2 regions of the Sporofaciens sp. St.21A7 genome follow, and region 1 is predicted to be linked to the other one. Evidence: predicted binding sites of a transcription regulator. Region 1 holds the regulator's gene; the other holds the start of a gene.
What was found. The regulator Rex, encoded in region 1, represses fermentation and respiration genes when NADH is low (regulators of the CRP and FNR family bind a similar motif). The targets are predictions, from matches to a motif close to ATTGTTAANTANTTAACAAT.
Positions count from the first base shown of each region.

Region 2: a site for Rex is predicted at 6,082-6,101, ahead of AC6I3O_RS27015 (DUF3796 domain-containing protein). Genes of this name have one in related genera too.

Region 1 is NZ_BAAGFN010000001.1:2,786,594-2,794,896, forward strand. Features, by position in the region: gene alr (alanine racemase) at 1-408, opposite strand, end outside; gene AC6I3O_RS13675 (NAD(P)H-hydrate dehydratase) at 476-1,975, opposite strand; gene AC6I3O_RS13680 (redox-sensing transcriptional repressor Rex) at 2,103-2,747, opposite strand; gene AC6I3O_RS13685 (ABC-F family ATP-binding cassette domain-containing protein) at 2,948-4,861, shown strand; gene AC6I3O_RS13690 (flavodoxin family protein) at 4,888-5,622, opposite strand; gene AC6I3O_RS13695 (hypothetical protein) at 5,915-6,346, shown strand; gene AC6I3O_RS13700 (hypothetical protein) at 6,406-6,807, opposite strand; gene AC6I3O_RS13705 (hypothetical protein) at 6,804-7,010, opposite strand; gene AC6I3O_RS13710 (NADP-dependent isocitrate dehydrogenase) at 7,112-8,303, opposite strand, start outside.
Region 2 is NZ_BAAGFN010000002.1:105,905-114,207, reverse strand. Features, by position in the region: partial or broken gene AC6I3O_RS27040 (ABC transporter ATP-binding protein) at 165-824, opposite strand; gene AC6I3O_RS27035 (ABC transporter permease) at 907-3,300, opposite strand; gene AC6I3O_RS27030 (sensor histidine kinase) at 3,389-4,423, opposite strand; gene AC6I3O_RS27025 (response regulator transcription factor) at 4,420-5,109, opposite strand; gene AC6I3O_RS27020 (helix-turn-helix transcriptional regulator) at 5,194-5,394, opposite strand; gene AC6I3O_RS27015 (DUF3796 domain-containing protein) at 5,398-6,066, opposite strand; gene AC6I3O_RS27010 (ABC-2 transporter permease) at 6,190-6,819, opposite strand; gene AC6I3O_RS27005 (ABC transporter ATP-binding protein) at 6,819-7,670, opposite strand; gene AC6I3O_RS27000 (GntR family transcriptional regulator) at 7,673-7,945, opposite strand; gene AC6I3O_RS26995 (hypothetical protein) at 7,922-8,303, shown strand, end outside.

The DNA.
Region 1 (8,303 bases):
TGACATGCCCGTATCAATTTTCAGATGGATGAAAGCCTTCTTCCCCATGTTCACGGCAAAGTCAGACACCCGCCTTGCCGTATCGCTGTCGTAGATTGTCATGTGTATCTCGCTGGCAAGCATTTCCTCCCACTGCTCCGGGAAAATACAACCCATCACCAGGATCGGCTTCTCAATCCCGCCTCTTCTAAGAATCATCCCTTCGTCCAGGGCCGCCACCGCATACCCCCAGATATACTCCTTATCAGAGAGAAATTTTGCCACCTGTAAGGCGCCATGACCGTATCCGTCTGATTTAATTACGGATAGGATCTTCACACCTTCGTCCAGATTCTGCCGCATCATCTCCATGTTATATTCTATCGCATCAAGGTCTATCCTTGCACAAACTCTGCTATAATTCTTCATTTTCTGCCTCCTGTTCCCCAAATGCCTGATTCCGACTTACAGTTTCGCAAATGCACATATGCCTTACTCAAAACTCTAACTCCTTAAATGCCTCACTCAAATATAATAGCAGATCTTGAGCCATTACGCTATAACTTCCTTTCGCAGCCTGCGCATAATCCCCCGACCTGCCGTGGAGATATACGCCAAGCACAGACGCCCTGTGGCCGTCCATGCCCTGTGCCAGAAGCCCGGCTATGATACCTGCCAGTACATCGCCGGAACCAGCCTTCGCCATCGAAGCATTTCCAGAACGGTTGACATACATTCCCCCTGTGGGAGAGGCAACCACAGTACGGGAATCCTTGAGGACGCAGGTGCAGTTTTGGCTTTCAACGAATTCTCCCAGAATACCCATACGGCCTTCCTTCAATTCTCCCACGCTTCTGCGAACCAAACGTGACATTTCTTTCATATGGGGCGTCAGCACAAGGGTTTTCACATCCTTTGAATACTCCATCTCTTCCCAATGCCCCGCTAACAGGTTCAATCCGTCCGCATCTACCAGACAAGGAACCTCCGCCTTCTGAAGCGTCGTCTCTAACAGCTTGCACGCCGTCTCTTTTGTCCCGATTCCCGAACCGATACAGATTGCATCCGCCCAGGAAAGCAGCCCTTTCAGTTCCTCCTTTCGGTACTCCGTATAAGTAGAAATAACCGCCTCGGGAAGAAGCTGCTGCAAGATAACCCGGTTCTCCTCTGGCGTATAGATCCGCACCAGTCCCGCGCCTGAGAGATAAGCCGCCTTTGCATTCAGGAAAGCTGCGCCGGACATCCCTTTGCTTCCGGCAATCACCAACAGTTTCCCATAGGTCCCTTTATTAGAATCCGCCTTGCGCACAGGCAGCATCTTTCTGTAATCCCCGCTTTCACAGAGATACATAAGCCTAGATTCCTTGGAAAGTCCTTCCGTATGGATTCCGATGTCCGTAACCGACACCTTCCCCGCATACTCTTTTCCCGGGTACAGCACAAGCCCCAGTTTTTCTAACTGGAATGTGACCGTCAGGTCTGCCCGGAATGCAGTCCCAAGGACGCCTCCCGTATCCGCCGAAATACCTGACGGCATATCGACGGCAAACTTCACGCCGCCCGCCCGGTTCATCTTCTCCAGAATGTCAAAATATTTTCCTTCGACTTTCCTGCTAAGCCCTACGCCGAAAACAGCATCTATGATGATACTATATTCACCATCCTTAAATTCGTTGCATATCTCGCCGCCGATTTCCAAGAGCCGCTCCATCTGACGCTTCGTCTCCTCCGTACAATGGGAAGCGTTACCGACAAAGCATACAAGCGGGGCGTATCCTTTCTGCCAAAGAAGCCGCGCTATGGCGAACCCGTCCCCTCCGTTATTTCCGGAGCCGCAGACGATACAGGCTCTTGACAAGTCAAGCCCTTCTTCCTCCATCACCTTCACACAGGAAACCGCCGCCCTTTCCATCAACTCTAAGGAGGGGATTCCCACCTCCCGGATGGTATACTGATCCGCCCTCTTCATCTGAGCGCCATTCACCAGATATCGCATATGTTCCTCCTTATTCCCCATACCTTCCCGGCCGGACGCAAACGGCAGCAGGATACAGCGGGTAAAATCAACAAACTGTATGAAAAATACTTTTTCTAAAAGCAATTTCCATACAGTCTTTCAATCATTACTTTTTGTGTTCCTCATTGAACCTGTTAATTTTATAGGACAACTGCATCAGGCTCTCCGACAGATGCACATTCTCAACGATAACATGCTCCGGCAGGTTCAAATCTGTGTGAGCAAAATTCCAGATTGCCCTCACGCCGTTGGCGACCAGGAGATCCGCCACCTCCACCGCCCGGTCCTTAGGGATGGTAAGAGCCGCAATCTCTACCTCGTTGTCCTTCACAAACTCGCCAAGCTCCTCGATCATCCGAACCGGTACGCCCCGTATCGTCATGCCCGCAAGCCTTGGGTTCACATCAAAAATTCCTTTCAGGATGAATCCCCTCTTCTCGAATGCCGCATAATTCGCCAGGGCCTGTCCCAGATTACCGGCGCCTATGATAATCATACGGTGATCTTCCTCCAAGCCCAGGATCTTACCGATCTCCGTATAAAGATACTTCACGTTATATCCATATCCCTGCTGCCCAAATCCGCCGAAATTATTAAGATCCTGACGAATCTGGGATGCCGTCACCTTCATCCGCCTGCTCAGGTCATTGGACGAGATCCGCTCTACCCCGTTCTCCAATAACTCACCAAGATATCTGTAATACCTGGGCAACCTTCGTATGACTGCCTGGGAAATTTCTCTTTCTTCCAATTTTAATTCACCTTCCATTTCCTTTCTAATACCCAATTATATAGAATTGTTAGATTAAAGTCAAACTTTTAGTTGTATTTTGTATAATTTTCGTTATAATGAAAGGGTATCAGCCTGCCAAAAAAGCAGGCTCATTTACTCAATTACAACGTCTGATCGGCCAAAACCACAGACAGGAAACACAAAAAAGGAGGGACATCATGATACTGGCATGCCACGGACTTTGCAAATCCTTCGGTGAAAATGTCATCGTCACGGAAGGTTCATTTCATATAGAAGACCACGAAAAAGCCGCCCTCGTAGGGCCAAACGGCGCCGGAAAGACCACGCTGTTCAAGATGATTGTCGGCGAACTCCCCACAGACGGCGGGGAAATCGTCCTGACCAAAGGAAAGACTTTGGGCTATCTCGCCCAGCATCAGGACATGGTAAGCGGCAGTAACATCTATGAAGAAGTAAAACTGGCCAAGGCAGACATTATCGCCATGGAGCAGCAGATCCGTTCGATTGAGCTGGAACTGAAATCTCTGGAAGGGGACGCCCTTGCCGCACGTCTGGAGACCTACCACAGGCTGACCGCCGCTTTCGAGCGTGATAATGGATACGCCTATGAAAGCGAGATTACAGGCGTCCTCAAAGGACTTGGCTTTGGCGAAGAGGATTTCTCCAAGCCCGTAGCCACCCTCTCGGGAGGCCAGAAGACACGGGTGTCTCTGGGGAAACTCCTGCTTACGAAACCAGACATCCTGCTCCTTGACGAGCCGACTAACCACTTGGACCTAAACTCCATTGCATGGCTTGAGACCTATCTTTTGAATTACCCTGGAGCCGTACTGATCGTCTCCCATGACCGATATTTCCTGGACCGGGTCGTTACGAAAATCTTAGAAATCGAACTTGGGAAACTCATGGTCTATACAGGAAACTACAGCGCCTACGCCGAGAAAAAAAGGCAGCTTAGGGAAGCCAGGCTCAAAGAATACTTAAACCAACAGCAGGAAATCAAACACCACGAGGCAGTCATCGAAAAACTGCGCTCATTTAACCGGGAAAAGTCCATCAAGCGGGCGGAAAGCCGGGAAAAAATGCTGGAAAAAATCAAGCCCATAGAAAAACCTGCCGAAATGAATACCGAAATCCATTTAACATTGGAACCCTCGCGTATCAGCGGCAATGACGTGCTGTCCGTAGATTCCCTTGGCAAATCTTTTCCCAATCAGGTATTGTTCACGGATGTCAGCTTTGAAATCAAACGTGGGGAACATATCGCCGTCATCGGGGACAACGGGACGGGAAAGACTACGCTCCTGAAAATCCTGAACCAGGTACTACCTGCCGACACAGGGACGTTCACCTTGGGAACCAACGTCGAAATCGGCTATTATGACCAGGAACACCATGTACTCCACATGGAAAAGACCATTTTCGATGAAATCTCCGACGACTACCCGGAGCTTACCAACACCAGGATACGCAACATGCTGGCGGCATTCCTGTTCACAGGGGACGACGTATTCAAACGGATCGGGGATTTAAGCGGCGGTGAGCGGGGCCGCGTTTCACTGGCGAAGCTGATGCTTTCACGGGCGAACTTCCTGATTCTGGACGAGCCCACGAACCATCTGGACATCACCTCCAAGGAGATCCTTGAGAAGGCGCTGAACGACTATACCGGGACTCTGCTCTATGTGTCCCATGACCGGTATTTTATCAACCAGACGGCGACGCGGATTCTGGAACTGGTCAACCACACTTTCGTCAACTATATCGGGAATTACGACTATTATCTGGAAAAACGGGAAGAACTGACCGCCGCTTATGCCGGAGGCGAGGAAGCGCTTTCTTCCTCTGCCGGAACCGTATCGGAATCGAAATTAAGCTGGCAGGAACAGAAAGAGGCGCAGGCAAGGGAGCGGAAACGCTTAAACGAACTGAAAAAGACCGAGGAGCGCATCACCACCCTTGAGGAGCGGGATGCTGAGATTGACCGTATGATGGCGCAGGAGGAAGTATTTACCAACTCCATGAAGTGCCAGGAATTGGCGGACGAAAAGGCTTCGATTGCAGCGGAATTAGAAGTATTATATGAGCGTTGGGAAGAATTAGGGACGTAGTAAAACATGTTACTACGTCCCGTTTTTCATTCATTCCCCTGCCTGCTTTCCTGCGCCGCCTTCTTCCACGGACGCTCCTTCCCAAGCCACCCCTTTTCCTTCCAGTAAGTGACATCCGGCAGATGTTTCCCGTTCTGCTGCATATGCCGCATGATATAGAACAAAATCTTCGTCTTCAACGCCGGGGTCACGGAAGCGGTATCCCGGGTCAGCTTCATTGCAAGCCGATCCACATCATTTACGATCTTCTCCTTAATCGGCATCTGCACATCCTCCCACCGTACCGCAGCCACGGCAATCCCGTATGTATAGATCCGCGCCACGCCCCAGAAGAACAGGCTGCTCTTGATATCCTTGAGCGTGGATCTCATCCCGCCGCCAGCCCCGGTAGTAATGCAAACAGCCTGCTTGCCAAACATGCACTCCGCCGGCCTATGCACCATAAACCGGTATCCGTAATGATCCAACAGGGCCTTCAAAGCCCCTGTCACATGAAGCACATGGACCGGAGACGTGAACACCAGCAGATCCGCCTCATCAATCATCCGCGTCACCCGCTTCATATACATCAGATAATCCGGACACTTCTTCTCGCTCTCCATAATACAGGCCGCGCACCCCCGGCAGTATTCCGGCATATCCTTAGGAAGAAATAACTCAATGACCTGATCTTCTTCCCTCGCAATCTTTTCAATCACCATCTTTCCGATATGATAGCTTGAGCCGTGCCTCATGGTGCCGTTAATCATCAGTATCTTCATCTCGTTCTCCCTTCTCTATGTATCTATCTATCAGAATGTAAGCCAGCCATACGCAGGCTTATCCACACATTATTTCACATCAATAGCCAGATGTTATCCGCCTGCCATTAGCTTGACAAATCATCATACTATTTTATTATAGCATTATCATAGAAAAAATGGTATGGTTTTCACAGATAAATTTGTCCCAAAAACACGGAAAGCTAACTTGACATTTTCTATCTTCCCCCTTATACTGGACGTATGGAAAATAAACTTTCCATCACATTTTGCAAAAAAGGGAGGGGCAGCCATGACCACCAAAAAGAAAAAACAGACATATATCCTTGTAGGGCTCCCAATGTACGCCATTGCCTCTATGTTGAAAAATCTCCACATCTTCGGCAGCCAGGCAGCCGCCGTATGCCTGACTCTCATCCATTACGCAGGCATGTTGCTGGCTTTAAACGGAGTCCACTACTTCGGAACCACCTACCAGTATGAGAAATACCCCCAAGAGAGCCGCCAGACTGTCATCGACCTAAACGACGAGCGTACCAGGACCATCCATGACTTAGCGAAAGCCCGGACATTTGACATTATGGTATACGTGTTGATTTGCCTGCCATTCCTTCTTATCGAGGCAAAATCCGATTTACTGGGAATCATCGGCTCTGCCGCAGCATTGCTTATATTAGGCGGCTCCTACGCATACTATGCCAGAAAATATTCCAAAGAAATGTAAATAAGGGCGCCGGGAAATATTGCAGAAATGCACCATTTCCCGGCACCCATTTTAACAGGCTAATCCTCAAGCAGCTTCTCCGACTGCTCTAATGCACGTATAAGCCCATCCCAGCCACCAACTTTTATGGCCCTTAAAAATTCCATGGAAATTTCCTGATTCGGGATAAATACTTCTTCCTTGTCTTCATCATACGCAAGATACCCCAGATGGACTAACAGTGTCAACACATCATCCTTTGTCTTAAATGTAGTCATATCATTCTGAGATGTTGAAGGATCTATCTTACATTGCACATGATTCAGAAGCTTGGCTACCGCTTCTTTCAAACCGTCAAAATTCCGGTCGATATACATCTTTAATGCCTCATATGTCTCCGTTCCGGTCCTGTAGCTTTTATACTTTTTCTTCCGCATCACATCAACGACAGATTTTGGATTATAAATATGCAGTCCATTCAACAAGTATCCATCATACCATTTGCTGAGTTCCGTATAGCCGAGTGTTCCCCATACTTTTTGATCGGAAGGATTCCGGTCATATAGGCAAGCTCAACATAATCCTGGCCTTTAAAAAGTCCCCTGAGGAAGTCAAGATATCTCTTCTGGACATCACTGCGCTCCTTCGCTATCCGGAAAACACAGTCCATATTCATCCAATTCAAAACGAATTAACGGCTGTCCGAAAACTTGAATTCCCAGGATTCACATACAGCCCCATACGCATAACCTCCTGACAGGCTGATTGCAGCAAAGTCCTGCCACACTAAGATAACCTCACTGCAATCGCCTTGATAAATTCCTCACTGTTCAGCACCGTCGGATTCTCAATCGTCGTAATCAATGCCAGATCCTTCGTCATCTTCCCGTCTTCAATCGTATCCACCGTGGCCTTCTCAAGCCTGTCCGCAAAATCTATCAATTCCTGATTCCCATCCAGCTCTCCGCGTTTCCTAAGCGCTCCCGTCCATGCAAATATGGTCGCTACGGAGTTGGTAGACGTCTCTTCCCCCTCAAGATGCTTATAATAATGCCGCTGCACCGTCCCGTGGGCCGCCTCATACTCATAATACCCGTCCGGAGACACCAGCACAGAGGTCATCATGGCAAGAGAGCCAAAGGCAGATGAGACCATATCGCTCATCACATCCCCGTCATAGTTCTTACATGCCCAGATATACCCGCCCTCAGACTTCATCACACGCGCCACGGCATCGTCAATCAAGGTATAGAAATATGTAATTCCCGCCTCCTTGAACTTCTCCTGATACTCCCCGTCATAAATATCCTGGAAAATATCTTTAAACGTATGGTCATACTTCTTGGAAATCGTATCCTTAGTCGCAAACCAGAGATCCTGCTTAATATCCAGCGCATAGTTAAAACAACTTCTCGCAAAACTCTCAATAGACTGGTTGACATTATGCATTCCCTGCACAATCCCCGCGCCGTCGAACTCATGGACCAGTTCTCTTGTCTCCTGTCCATCCTTCGCCGTATACACAAGCTCCACCTTCCCGGCTCCCGGAACCTTCATCTCAGACCCCTTATACACATCCCCGTAAGCATGCCGGGCGATGGTAATCGGCTTCTTCCAGTTCCTCACACAAGGTTCGATTCCCTTAACTACAATCGGCGCACGGAAGACCGTACCATCCAAAATCGCCCGAATCGTCCCGTTGGGGCTCTTCCACATTTCTTTCAAATCATACTCCGTCATACGCGCCGCATTGGGTGTAATCGTCGCGCACTTCACGGCTACCTTATACTTTTTCGTAGCGTTTGCCGAATCAATCGTCACCTGGTCGTCCGTCTCGTTCCGATGCTCAAGCCCCAGGTCATAATATTCCGTATTCAGTTCAATAAACGGCTCTAGCAGATGGTCTTTAATCATCTTCCACAAGATACGGGTCATCTCATCTCCATCCATCTCTACGATTGGTGTTGTCATCTTAATC
Region 2 (8,303 bases), on a different contig from region 1:
CGAGGCAGCGCCCTCTTTCCGGTTCCTGGCAGCATTTCGTCAGAAGGCTTTCCCAGATCGCGTCGCGCCTGCCTTCCTTTACAAGGTAGCGCCCCCTCACTAGCGTCCGAGGGCAGGTCGTCGGAAGGCATTTTAAAAGCGCTCCGCACTTGCCTTCCTCCTCCAACAATCCTGCCATCCTCAATTCGGACTATGCGGTCGGCAAGCTGGGCAATCTCGTTGTTGTGGGTGATCATCACAATCGTCTGGTTAAACTCCATGCTGGTGCGTTTCAAAAGCCCCAGCACATCGGCGCTGGTCCTGGAATCAAGGTTGCCCGTGGGCTCGTCAGCTAAAATGATAGCTGGTTTGGTAATCAGGGCACGTGCGATAGCGACACGCTGCTGCTGCCCACCAGAGAGATTGTTCGGCATATTATTAAGCTTATCTTCCAATGCAAGCATCTCCACAATCTCATCCATGAATTTCTCATCTGCCGTATCGCCGTCCAGCTCCACAGGCAGGACAATATTTTCATAGACATTCAGGATTGGGACAAGGTTATAGTTCTGGAAGATAAAGCCGATATTGCGGCGGCGGAAGATGGTCAGCTCCTCATCATTCTTTTCCGCCAGCTCGTCCCCGCGGACAATGACGCTTCCGGAGGTAGGCGTATCCAGCCCGCCCATCATATGGAGCAGGGTGGATTTGCCGCTTCCGGAAGTCCCTACCACCGCCACAAACTCCCCCTGTTTCACAGACAGGCTGACGCCGTCCAGGGCGCGGGTGATATTGGGCTCGCTGCCATAATACTTTTTCAGGTCGATTGTTTGTAATACATTCATAATCAAATACTCCTTTTCCTGTTAATAAGGACATTGTAAAACTCAAATGTCCGCGAAATGTTACAGCAGCAAAAAAATACACTTATCGCAGAGCTTCCATCATTGATAACTTGCTTTGCTGCTTTAAGGCGCCTGTTGTAATCAGCACACTACATAAAATAACAATCGCACAATACAAGATTGTAATACACAATGGAAATTGATAATTCAAATAGCTCATTAGGTTGTTTTTCAAAAATGAGCAAAGAACATATCCAATTCCTCCACCAATTATCACAGATAATACAAGTCCCATGCCGACTACGATCAATCCCTCTTTATGAACCATCACGGATAATTGTTTTTGAGACATTCCCACTGAACGCATGAGAGAAAATTCCTTGCGCCTTACGATAATTCCCGTCAAAATTGTATTTAACAAATTCATCACAGAAAAACAACCAATTAAAACAATGGCTATTGCAAGGGCTAACTGTGTTCCCTGCAGGAAGTTTTCATTCTGGGCAATCGCAGCAGAAAGTGAATCCACACTCAGCCGCGGGTTATCTGATACAATTTGGTCTATTTCATTTTCTGCCTGCTGTCCAAAAGAATCCTCTACACGAATCACATACTGATATGTTAAATTGTTGTGTGCGATTTTTTGCATGGAATCAACCGGCAATAACAGCATATCTATTTTATCGCCATTATTTCCAATCTTACTTTCGTCAAGAACTGCCGCAATCTCAAATTCCAGGTTCTCCGTATGCTGCCCATCAAAAATCTTCAGCGTTACAGACAAGCCAGCCTCTGGATGAATACCAAAATACTTCTCAAAGTCACCCGGCCTGCCAATCACCATCTGATTCTTAGATGCCATTTGCTCATAATCTGATATTTTTCCATTTAAGAGACAGCTTTGCAGCAAAGTCATATCTGCTTTCTCAAATCCTACAATTTCAGCATCTGATTCCAGAGCCTGCAGATCATAGGAGACTGGGAGATGCTGATCATTCATAATCTTTTGCACACCTGATAATTGCGAGAGTTCTTTTTCTACTTTCTCCGTAAAAGGACTTGATTCCTGCAAAATCTCTAAAGGATTTTCCATTAGCTCCTGATTTGAGATTTTTAAAACGAACTGTCCTCTTGCAAATCCAGATAAAGACATATCTTTTGCATTGATAGAAGAAAGGACAGAGGATAAACCTGACAGCAGAACGCCAGTCAAGACAAGAGAGGCGACTGTCAGTATATTCTTTTTCTTATAACGCAAAACTTGATTTACTGCCAAAGACCCCGGCGTTAGTTTGTGCTGCCTATGTTTACATTTAGGCAACTTATTTTGTTCATAGCGTGAAGCCTCTATGGGTGAAACGGTCGCTGCTATTTTAGCAGGTTTTTTGATGGACAGGCGTACAGTGGCATAGGTTAACACAACAACAATTGGGCATATCCATAGTACATTCCATAGCCCAAATCCATGTGGAATTAAAATATAAGCCACTACAATTCCCGCAATTAGTCCAATAGGTATTGCAGGTAACATCAGCAAAGTTCCCTCCCTAAGAACAAGTCTTTGAATCTGTTTTGCTGTCATCCCTATTGTGCGAAGCTGTCCATATTCTTTAATTGAATTGATAATGGAAATATAGAAAATGTTGTATATTACCAAAATACCAGCGATTACGATAACAACCAGCCCGGCAACAGCCGCCAGAACCATCGGTACCGAAGGCTGGCTAAGATTCAAATACGCTTCATTATAAGAAGGAGCCGCTTTACAGCCTGCATCAGCCGTTATCTCTGATATTAAGTTTTTTACATCCCCAGAGTTCGTCTTTGCATCTAAATTTACACGAAGCATTACTGCCGGTGAAAAGTGATTCCATCCATCCATTTCTAAAAAGTATTCTTCAGAAACCATAGCCCCATATAATGAACGGTCAGTGCCTTTCGCCCCTGTTTTCAAGTATCCTGTTATAATAAAGGATTTTTCCTGGGCGTTGTTTGGATCTGGCAATAGAATGGTATCTCCAATTTTTGCATTTATCTTCTGTCGAATTAAATACTCTTGTTCAATCAGTATTTCATTCTCTTTCTCTGGCATTTTCCCCTGGTCAACAGACAGCCCATTTAATGTAAGTGCATCATTGTTGGAATATGAAATATTAAGACGATCATTTCCAGATTTAACACTGCCAATAGAAGCTGTGAATCCGCATAAATCCACTCGCACATCATCAGACAATTCTTGATATTGTTCTTTTTCTATGCCGGAAATAAGAGCATGATAAGACCCTGTTATGTTATTGCCTCCATTTTGGTTCACTGTAATAATTCCAGAAACCAGAAGCAATACGGATGCCATCAAAAATGTTGCTAATGAAATTGCAATAATCGTAAAAATTTTCTTCAAACGCTCTTTCTTTAATTGAGCAGACGCTAATTTTTTAATAATAGCGCTGGTGTCATTATCAAAAGGCCATGTCATAGCCGGCCACCTCCTTACTACTTTTCCTGTTGATAAGGACATTGTAAAACCCAAATGTCCGCGAAATGTTACAGCGACAAAAAAATTTCTATGCTCTGCTGGGAAGAAAAACCGAAAACGTCGATCCCCTGCCGACTTCCGAAGTTACTTTCATGTAACCGCCCTGCTTTGTGACAATCTCACGTGCCAGATAAAGGCCGATGCCTACCCCTTGTTCTTCGTGCACTTCCTCCTCCCGGTAGAAACGCCGGAAGATAGACGCCTGATTACTCTCCGGGATACCTTTACCGGTATCGGATACATTAAGCTTCACATACATTTCCCATTGTTCCGCTGAAATTCGGATTGCCCCTCCCCTCGGAGTATATTTTACCGCGTTATCCAGCAGATTGAATAAAGCCTCCGCCGTCCACTTGCTGTCATGGGAAAGGCGAAGGCCATCCGGACAGTCCACCGTCACGGAAATGTCCTTTTTCTCCGCTTCATATACAACACCGCTGCAGGCAACCGCCAGCGTATCGATCAGCAGAGTCTCTTTCTTTTCTAACCGGATTGCCCCGGTTTCCAGCCGTGAAGTCTTCACAAGTGCCTGAAAGAGAAATTCCAGCTTGTCTGTCTGGCTGCGGATGCCCTGCAGGAACTCCCGCCGCGCTTCTTCTGGAACCGGCCTGGTAAGCAGCGTGTCCGTCACCATCTTCAGGTTGCTTACCGGTGTCTTCACTTGATGGGAAATGTCTGACACCAGCATCTGCAGCTCCTGGCGTTCCATATCTACCTTCCGCCGGTTCTCCTGCATGATACCAAAAAGCCGCGACAGACGGTAGCTGATACGGGCAAAGAGTGTTTCACTGTCTGTCACACGCACAGGCTCTTCGCTCCCGCTTATCATCCGATCCATCACTTGGCACAGCTCTCTTGTAAATACAGAAAGCCGTTTTCCAAAAAACTGCATCAGAAGGAACTGCCAGATGATGGCACAGACTGTCAGCAGGATACCGGCTGTCAGCACCCAGACTTCGCCTGTCATGGCAAAGAGAACTGCACAGACAGCCAGCATGGAAGCTACCATACCGCCGCAGATCAAAAGAAATGTCCCTTTTACCGAGATCCGCCCCAGATTCATTTTCTCTCGCCTCCCATCCACTGATATCCCATCCCGTAAATCGTCTTAATATACGTGTCGCCCTCTGCCTCAATCTTGCCCCGGATCCGGCTGATGGAGGTTGTCAGGGTGTGTTCGTCCACATAATTTTCCTCTGCATCCCACAGCCTTTCCAAAAGCCGCTGCCTTGTCAGAATCTGTTTCGGATTCTTGCAGAACAGATACAGCATTTTATACTCCATGGGGGAAAGAATAAGGGACTTTCCATTAAGTGCAGCGGATTGTTCTGAAAAATCCAGGAACAGCCTGCCATCATCATAAAAATCCTTTGTAAGTCCCCGGTGTTCCAGCATGGCGAACATTGCCCGTATCTTCCGAAGCAGCACCTCAATGGAAAAGGGCTTGGTGATATAATCTACCGCCCCGGCTTTATACCCCCGTATCTGGTCGCTCTCCTGGTCATTGGCAGTCAGAAAAATCACCAGCGTGTCCGGATTCTCCGGCTTTATGAGCCTGCACAGGTCATAGCCATTACCGTCCGGCAGGTTGATGTCCAGAAGCACCAGGTCAAATTCCGTCCGGGCTAAAGCTTCGGTAGCTGTATCTGCATTCAGAGCCGATACCGTATCGTAACCCTCCGAAATCAGGTTATAAGTCAGCGTTTTATTTAAAAGGGCGTCGTCCTCTACCAGTAAAATTTTCTTCATGTCCATTCTCCTTTACGACATTATTTTGCCATTCATTATATTTTAACAAAAAAATGTCCGCGAAATGTTACAGCGGACAGATTTTTATTCAAAAATAAAAATTTCTTCAATCGGAGCTTCTACAACCCTGGAAATATCAACCGCCAGCTTCAAAGACGGGTTATACTGCGCTTTTTCCAGGCGCATGATGGTTTCCCGGCGCACGCCTACTTTTTCCGCCAGCTGCCCTTGCGTCAGGTCTTTCATTTGCCGGTATTTTTTTAATCTGCATTCAAATTCTGCCATATCTTATTCCTCACTTTCATCTGCCAGGTCGTCATGGTCATACCGGTACAGCAAATATTCAGAGAGGAAAATCCCCAGAGCTAACGCAACGGAAAGGGTGATAATTGTAGCAATCAGAGTATATTCAAGACTTCCAAAAAGTTTTCCCTGACAGAGAATGATCAGTGCAACATGCATGATAGAAAACGAAATTCTATATGCTTTCAGCCTAGCGCGAACCATATTCTCGCGGAAGCGCTCATCCATAAATGTTCCTGACATCCTTCCCTCATAATAAAAACCAAAGAAGCCAAAGAAAAGGAAAAAGGCAAATGGAAAGACAGAGCCATCCGCAGAGTATGTAAAGAAACCAGCAAAACCCAAAAACCCCAGTACTCCTAACCAGCCCCACTTTGGATTGACCTTGCGCGTGACGCCTGTTTCTTCCACCTGTCTCTGCTTTTCACCCGCATAGACAAAAAGCATGACAAACAGAGAGATTACATAAATGCAAATGAGAGAAATAGAAAGAATCATCGGCAGATCTTTTGCGCGAAATACATAATCTTTAAAATCCATGGGAACTACCAGGCGGGAATCATTGAATGTAACCGCATACCATGTCGATAGAAACAAACTCAAGACACAAAAAATCCCACAGCCAATCCAAATCTTCATCTTGTTCGTTTTCATAGTACTCCTCCTATTATTGTGATATATTTATCTCTTTACAAGACAAATATATCACTTTATTTTCCTTGTGTCAATAGGAAAGAGACAAATATATCACATTCATGATTCAAAGTCAAATATCCATCAGGCAATATCCCGTTTCTGATATATCTTTACAGCAATCCTGTACGAGATAAAAAACCAGATCACCGAAATGCCAAGCACAATATCAAACGCCAGAAGGATATTCTCTTTCACCGGAAAAACAAGGTTTATGAGAAGAACAAGCCCCGCAATGATCCCTGTAGACGCCATGAAAGACATCATGAAGACAATCTGCGATTTTTCCGGGTCAAATAAATACGCACACGGCAGGCTGATGCCGCCCGCAAGCAGGCATGCGCTTATCCCGATAGAGCCGTACAGGCATAGGGAATAAAGAGTTACATCCATGCCAAAACAGGCAAGAACGACACACGGAACCAGCGCCGTAACCAATCCCAGTGCGGCAAGCAAGATAAAAAACAAAAACTTCTCGCCGATAATCTGCCCTCTCGATACCGGCATGGTGATGACATTTTTATTCCATTTGGAGGCTGCATCGCTGGTAATACTGATAAAGGCTGCCGTTGTGGAAGCCACCGGCGCCAGAACCAGAAGCGCGCTGGTTTCCAGCAGGAATGACAGCCCAAAGCCCAAAACAACCAGGCTGACAAAGGTTACAAGAATATTGCTCTTTGCAATATAAAGATCCTTCACTAAAACACCTTTCATCACTTCTCCCCCTTTACGTAAAGCAGCATAATTTCATCAATGGTTGCCGGGACAACCAGGGCTTTTGGATATTTTTTCTGCGCCCTCTCCCGGTCTGAAACCAGAATCTGCCATTCATAGTCCATTTTACGGTACGAGATGATATCGGATTTATCCAACGCGTCAAACTGCGCCGCGCCGCACTTGATGATGCCATACCGCTCGGTCAGTTCGTCTTTGGGCTTCTCAAAAAACACTTTCCCTTCATGGATAAATACGATATAATCGGCAATCTTCTCCAGATCGCTGGTGATATGGGAAGATACCAGGATGGAATGTTCCTCGTCCTGCACGAAATCCAGCAGCATATCCAGAATATCGTCCCGGACAACCGGATCTAATCCGCTGGTTGCCTCGTCCAAAATCAACAGTCTGGAATGATGGGAAAATGCGGCAGAGATTGCCAGCTTCATCTTCATTCCTTTTGAAAACTGCTTGATCGGCTTATCGTACGGAAGGGAAAACTGTTTCAGCAGTCCGAAATATATCCGTTCGTCCCATGTCCTGTAAATGTTCTTCATGACCCGGTTTAGTTTCCGCGGCGAAAGGATTTCCGGATAATTGCTGCCATCAAACACAACGCCGATCTGTTCCTTGACATCCCCATCCAGCTCTTCTTTCCCTAAAATGGAAACCATACCGTCTTCTTTCCCCACCAGCCCTAAAGCGGCATTGATCGTCGTACTTTTTCCTGCACCGTTTTCCCCGATCAGCCCGACGATGGAGCCGCCGGGAACAGTGAATGAAACATGATCCAAAACAAAATCCTGATAAGATTTGGTAAGCCCTGATACAACGAAAGCATTTGTCATCGCTAATCCTCCTCATATAATAACGTTAATAAACTGATTAATTGATCAAGTGATATTCCACTCATGCGGGCGATTTCTATCGCGTCGCCAAAACACCCCTCTATCTTTTTCTGCTGCTCTTCTAAATAGAAATCCTGATTTTGTACAGATACATAACACCCCTTCCCGGCTGTTGTCTCAATAAAACCATCCTCCTGCAGGATGTCATACGCTTTCTGTACCGTCAGGACACTGATCTGCAGCGATCTTGTATGCAGACACTTAAGACCATGGATTTATCCGAGATCAGCCTGATTGAGAAAAAAGAACGCTGCCTGGTCACGGTAGATATTGACAAAGACACTCCATTTGACAAACAAGTGGAAATGATCATTGAGGAAACAAAAAAGTATCAGCTTCGCCGGCTGCATGATGCCTCTTATGGAACCATGATCGCCGCAGAAAGCCTTCGCCAGGGAAATTATGAAGATTACTCCAGGCTATTTATCGAGATCCCATTTCCCATAAAGAAAAAGGGGCTGCATATACAGCCCGCCGGAAGATATCTAAGAGCGTTCTATCAGGAGTCTCCCGCAAACGCCATCGCCTGCTATCAGAAAATCTTTGAGTTTTCCGGCGAAAATGGATTTGTTT